Regions from separate parts of the Dialister hominis genome, predicted to be linked through region 1. Evidence: riboswitches for the same ligand, from Rfam matches in the RefSeq annotation. Region 1 holds a riboswitch; the other holds the start of a gene.
What was found. A riboswitch is a leader RNA that binds a small molecule or an ion and turns the genes downstream of it on or off. The one in region 1 is predicted to bind S-adenosylmethionine.
Positions count from the first base shown of each region.

Region 2: linked by a shared signal. The riboswitch ahead of metK (methionine adenosyltransferase) and the one ahead of Dia5BBH33_RS05725 (methionine ABC transporter ATP-binding protein) in region 1 are both predicted to bind S-adenosylmethionine.

Region 1 is NZ_AP019697.1:1,218,915-1,222,039, reverse strand. It holds gene Dia5BBH33_RS05730 (methionine ABC transporter permease) at 1-586, opposite strand, end outside; gene Dia5BBH33_RS05725 (methionine ABC transporter ATP-binding protein) at 567-1,607, opposite strand; SAM riboswitch class I at 1,661-1,762, opposite strand; gene Dia5BBH33_RS05720 (IS256 family transposase) at 1,991-3,125, shown strand, end outside.
Region 2 is NZ_AP019697.1:987,995-991,119, forward strand. It holds gene metK (methionine adenosyltransferase) at 52-1,236, opposite strand; SAM riboswitch class I at 1,313-1,414, opposite strand; gene coaBC (bifunctional phosphopantothenoylcysteine decarboxylase/phosphopantothenate--cysteine ligase CoaBC) at 1,538-2,737, opposite strand; gene rpoZ (DNA-directed RNA polymerase subunit omega) at 2,788-2,988, opposite strand; gene gmk (guanylate kinase) at 2,985-3,125, opposite strand, start outside.

The DNA.
Region 1 (3,125 bases):
ATACAATGATTGTTGCAATCATGACATCAGCCTGGAATCTCTGATAACCGTAGCGGATGGCAAGGTCGCCGAGACCGCCGCCGCCAATGGTGCCTGCCATAGCGGAGGAACCGATCAGGGATACGATGACAACTGTCATGTTTTCTATAATCGATGGAAGAGCTTCAGGAATCAGGACCTTCTTTATGATCTGATAGGGGGAGGCTCCCATGGATTCAGCTGCTTCAATAAGGCCGAAGGGAATTTCACGGATGGAAGTTTCCACCATTCTTGCCGTATATGGAATAGCGGCAATTGTCAGAGGAACAATAGCTGCTGTAGTACCGATGGAGGTACCGGCTACCATTCTTGTAAAAGGAATGATGGCAACCATCAAAATGATGAATGGAATGGAACGGACCATGTTGATGGCAAATGCCAGCGGCTTATTGAGTACCGGGCAAACGAGAATTCCGTTCTTCTCAGTGACTACGAGCAGGATGCCAAGCGGTATTCCGATAATGGCTGCGATAATGGCTGAAACGGAAAGCATGTACAATGTTTCCGCCAGACTTTTGAAAAGCAAATTAGTGATTACTGGAGACATAGCCTAACACCTCGCTTGTGATTGGTAATGATTTCAAATGGCTTAATGCATTGATCATGTCATCTTCATGGCCGTCGATCATGATGATCAGACGTCCGAAGGATACGTCCTGAATATAATCGATCGATCCATAAAGGATGCTGACATCCAGGTTGTACTTGCGGATCAGGTTTGCAATGATCGGCTCGTTTGTGACGTCCCCGCGGAAGGAAAGGCTGATGATTGTCTGATCGTCTTCCTTTTCTTTGTCTTTATGGATATTCATATGGGACAACTGCTCCGGAACTTCCGTGGACATGACGGTTCCGATAAATTTCTTCAGCGTTTCAGTCTGGGGATTCGTGAAGAGATCGACAGTCGAACCCTGTTCAATGATTTTTCCATGTTCGATGACTGCGACGCGTTCGCAGATTTCCTTGATGACTTCCATCTGATGAGCAATCATGATGATTGTGATATTCAGCTTCTTATTGATGTCTTTCAGAAGCTCGAGGATGGATTTTACAGTTTCCGGATCAAGTGCGCTTGTCGCTTCATCCGAAAGCAGTACAGAGGGGTTGGATACGACGGCTCTTGCAATGCCGACTCTCTGCTTCTGTCCGCCGGAAAGCTGGGACGGATACTTGTCCTTGTAGCTGGTAAGCCCTACAAGTTCAAGGATGTCATCAATCCTTTTTTTCTGTTCCGCTTTCGGCACATTGGCAAGTTCAAGCGGGAAAGCAACATTCTGGGCAACGGTTCTGTTGGAGAGAAGGTTGAAATGCTGGAAGATCATTCCGATGTTTTTGCGTTCTTTGCGCAGCTCGGAACTGCTGAGCTTTGTCATATCCTTCCCGTTGATGATGACCTCTCCGGAAGACGGAGGTTCAAGCATATTGATGCAGCGGACGAGTGTTGATTTTCCGGCACCGGACTGTCCTATGATTCCAAAAATTTCGCCGTCTCTGATAGTGAGATTGATATCATCGAGTGCCCTGTAATTATTGTCATATACTTTAGTTATATGTTTCAGTTCAATCATGGGGGTCTCCTCCCTGAAATTAAAAAACTTTCATCGAAAGATGAAAGCTTGTGACATCATCTTTCGAGATTTTACTCGCTGGAATTGGCACCGTTTCATTAAGAATGGTTGCCGTGACTTCAATGGGCCAGTCCCTCCGTCACTCATGATGAATAAGATTATTAAATTAACTAGATGGTAAACTAGTTTGACTTTAATCGATTGTGTTTATAGTACTCTGTATAGATTTCCTTGTCAATAGTATTTATTAAAATAAGATGCACGGTAAATAAAGCTTTTCGGCATAAAAGAAAGGGAGTGTAAAATAGTTTGTGTAAATCGGTATTGCATGAATCTACTTTATGCCCCATACTGGGGTAAACAAAGATAAGGACGGTAACAGAATGGCAAAGTGTAAAACTCCACCAACTACCCCAGGCGAGCAGATTGCTCAGCAAATCCTCAACAACTACGACATCAAGAGCGCGGAAGACGTACAGGACGTCCTGAAGCAGATTTTTGGCCCCATTTTTGAGTCCATGCTCAAAGGTGAGATGGAAAATCATCTCGGCCATAAGAAGCATGAGCGCTCCGAAGACGGTGACAATGTCCGGAACGGCTATTCATCCAAGACGCTCAAGACCTCTCTGGGCGAGGTTCCTATCCGCGTCCCTAGGGATCGCCAGAGTACGTTTGAACCGCAGATCATCAAGAAGCACCAGCGCGACGTTTCGTACATCGAGGGCAAGGTACTGGCGATGTATGCCCGTGGCATGAGCCAACGCGACATCGCTGCAACCATCGAAGACATCTACGGCTTCCAGATGTCACATGAACAGATCTCCACCATCACAGGCTGCGTCATGGAAGAGGTCGAGGCATGGCGGAATCGTCCGCTCCAGTCGTTCTATCCATTTGCTTTCGTCGACTGCATCTACGTATCGCTGCGCACGGAGTATGGCGTCCAGCAGGTGGCCGTCTATGTCATGCTTGCCTATGACGTCAACGGCTGCAAGGATGTCCTTGGCCTCTGGATCAACGAGACGGAGAGCAAGCATGCCTGGATGCAGATCTCCGACGAGCTGCGGGCTCGCGGCGTTAAGGATCTTGGCATCCTGTCCATGGATGGCGTGAGCGGATTGGAGGAAGGCGCCAAGGCTGTATTCCCGCATGCCACGGTTCAGCGCTGCATCGTACACCTCATCCGCAATTCCATCCGCTACATCCCACGCAAGCAGTGGAGTGCATTCACGAAGCAGCTGAAGCTCATCTATGGTGCCATCAACGTCAAGCAGGCCCGTCAGGAATTCGAGAAGTTCAAGACCGACTGGCAGGCTTATCCAGGCGCGGTCAGCGTATGGGAAAACAATTTCTCACACGTCGAGCAGCTCTATAACTATGGCAGTGCCGTGTGCAAGATCATGTACACGACCAATGCCATCGAGAGCGTCAACTCTAGCTTCCGCAAGGTGACCAAGAAAGGCGCTTTCCCCAACGAGGATGCAGTCTTCAAGATTTTCTACCTACGCATCCAAGAGC
Region 2 (3,125 bases), 230 kb from region 1:
TCTTTAAGAGTAACCACTATTCTATCATATTTCAAGAACCCTTGATATGAATTATAAACCAGCTTCTTTTCTAAGAACGTCCGCCTTATCGGTGTGTTCCCAGGTCAGATCAATATCTGTTCTGCCAAAATGTCCATAAGCTGCTGTTTTCTTGTAAATCGGACGTCTCAGATCCAGCATATCAATAATTCCGGCAGGTCTTAATTCAAAATTCTTCCTGATGAGTTCAATGATTCTTTCATCACTGATCTTTCCGGTTCCGAAAGTATCAACAAAAATGGATACCGGTTCAGCTACGCCAATAGCGTATGCCAATTCAATTTCGCATTTGTCAGCGATACCTGCTGCAACAATATTTTTTGCAACATAACGTGCCGCATAAGCAGCTGAACGGTCAACCTTTGTCGGATCCTTACCAGAGAAGCATCCGCCGCCGTGACGAGCCATGCCGCCGTAGGTATCAACAATAATCTTTCTGCCCGTAAGACCGGCATCTCCCTGCGGTCCGCCGATAACAAAACGACCGGTCGGGTTGATCAGGTACTTGGTGCTGTCGTCAATAAAATCAGCCGGCATAACAACCTTGATTACATGTTCAATGAGATCTTTCTTGATCTGATCAAGTGAAATTTCCGGATTATGCTGTGCAGAGATTACAATGGTATCAATATATACAGGCTTGCCGTCTTCATATTCAACAGTAACCTGTGTCTTGCCATCTGGTCTCAGATAAGCGAGTTCCCCATTTTTTCTGACTTCTGCCAGTCTGCGGGAAAGTCTGTGAGCCAGAGCAATAGGCATCGGAAGGTATTCCGGTGTTTCATTGGAAGCATAGCCGAACATCATTCCCTGATCGCCAGCGCCGATATCATACTGGTCAGCCTTGGACTCTTTTGCTTCAAGAGATTTATCAACGCCCATAGCGATATCCGGAGACTGTTCATCAATGGAAACGTTGATGCCGACACTATCAGCATCAAAGCCATAATGTGCATCTGTATAACCGATTTCACGAATCGTATCTCTTATAATTTTAGGAATCGGTACATAGGCCGTTGTTGTGATTTCACCAAAGACATGTACCTGTCCAGTCGTAACCGTCGTTTCACAAGCAACTCTGCCATTCGGATCCTGTTCCAGGATTGCGTCAAGAATTGCATCAGAAATCTGATCGGCAATTTTATCAGGATGTCCTTCTGTTACAGATTCAGAAGTAAATAATACTTTCTTAGCCAATTAAAATCCCTCCTTAGGATTAAATATAAAGGTAATTGGGTAATAAAAAAACTCTCCTGCAGAAGGAGAGATAGTCCTCTCATCTGTCAGCTGCTGCTGTTGGAATTAGCACCGGTTCTAAAAAGAATGGTTGCTGCGGCTTCCTCGGGCCAGTTCCCTCTACCGCTCTTGATGAGTTATTTTCATATGTTTCTATTATAACGGGAATGTCATTATTTAGCAATAGATTAAAAATAACAATTAGATAACATAATCAAAAGAGACCCTCACTTTTAGAAGGAGAGTCTCTTTATTTTAACTGTCAATTTATGCCTTCGACAATTTTCTCGATAATAATATGTCCCAAATCATCTTTGGTCATTTTCGGATATTGCTCAATATGACCATCTTTATAGATAAGAGCTGCTATATTGGTTGAAACATTGAATCCTGCGCCTTGCTGTGCAACATCATTCGCCACAAGGAGATTCAGGTTTTTCTTTGCTAATTTAGCTTTACCGTATTCGATGACATCCCTGGTTTCAGCCGCAAACCCTACCAGGAACTGGTGTGTCTTTTTCTGGCCTAATCCGTAGAGTATATCCGGGTTCTCTGTGAGTTCTATATTGAGATGATCATGCTGTTCTTTCTTTATTTTATTTTCGGCCCGCACGGCTGGACGATAATCAGATACAGCTGCAGCCATGACAAGTGCATCACAATCGTCATACTGGGCATTAACTGCCTTTTCCAGTTCCCTGGCATCATGAACGTAAATCATATGAACACCGACTGGTTCAGGAAGCGCATGTGTACAACTTACAAGAGTAACATCTGCATCTTCCAGTGCGGCAGCTCTGGCAATGGAATATCCCATTTTACCGCTTGAGCGGTTGCTTATGTACCGGACGGGATCGATATCTTCCTGAGTTCCGCCGGCAGAAACCACAATTTTCTTCCCCTTCAGCAAATGCTTGCTGTAGAGTGCCTTGTAAATGTGCTCCATGATCACATTCAGCTGCGGGAAACGGCCTTTACCCGTAACATTGCATGCCAAATGGCCGGATTCCGGTTCAACGAAAATATATCCTAAAGATTCCAGTTTGCGTATATTAGCCTGGACAATGGGATTCTCATACATATTAGTATTCATTGAAGGAACAAATACTACTTTTGCCTTCGTTGCCATAATCGTAGTAGACAGCATGTCATCAGCGATCCCATTGCCTACTTTTCCAATGATATCAGCCGTTGCAGGCGCAATCACAAATACATCTGCAAGACGGGCAAGAGCAATGTGCTCAACATCCCATTTATTAATATTTGCGAACATATCAACAGTAACATCATTGCCGGAAAGTTCTCCAAAGGTAATCGGAGTAACCAGCTTAGCTGCATGTTCTGTCAAAATACAATGAACATCAGCTCCATTCTGTCTGAGCTGACTTACAAGCCCTGCTGCTTTATAGGCAGCTATGCCGCCGCAAACACCAACAACTATGTGCTTATCTTTAAACATTATTAGCCCTTCCGTCAAAATTCAGGAATAGAAGTGTTACCACCCTGCTTGTATTATTTCCCGAATGAATAGGTAATCTTTGAATTGTAGATTTCTTCCAATGCTATCGTAACAGTTTTTTTATCAGCTGCATTTGGAATCAATGCAGGCTGTCCGTCGGTAAGTTCTCTGGCTCTCTGAGCCGCCAGAGTTACCAATGTATATTTGGAATCTACTTTCTTAATAAGACTGTCGATTGAAGGATAACACATCATTTTAAAGGTACCTCCTTATTGATATATTGTTTGAAAATTGTTTCAATCTGCCCCTCATTATGGCTGAGTTTGCATTTCTCTGCCTCCAGAATAGCAGATGTCTTATGAACTGCGTCCTCTAAAATATCATTAACAAC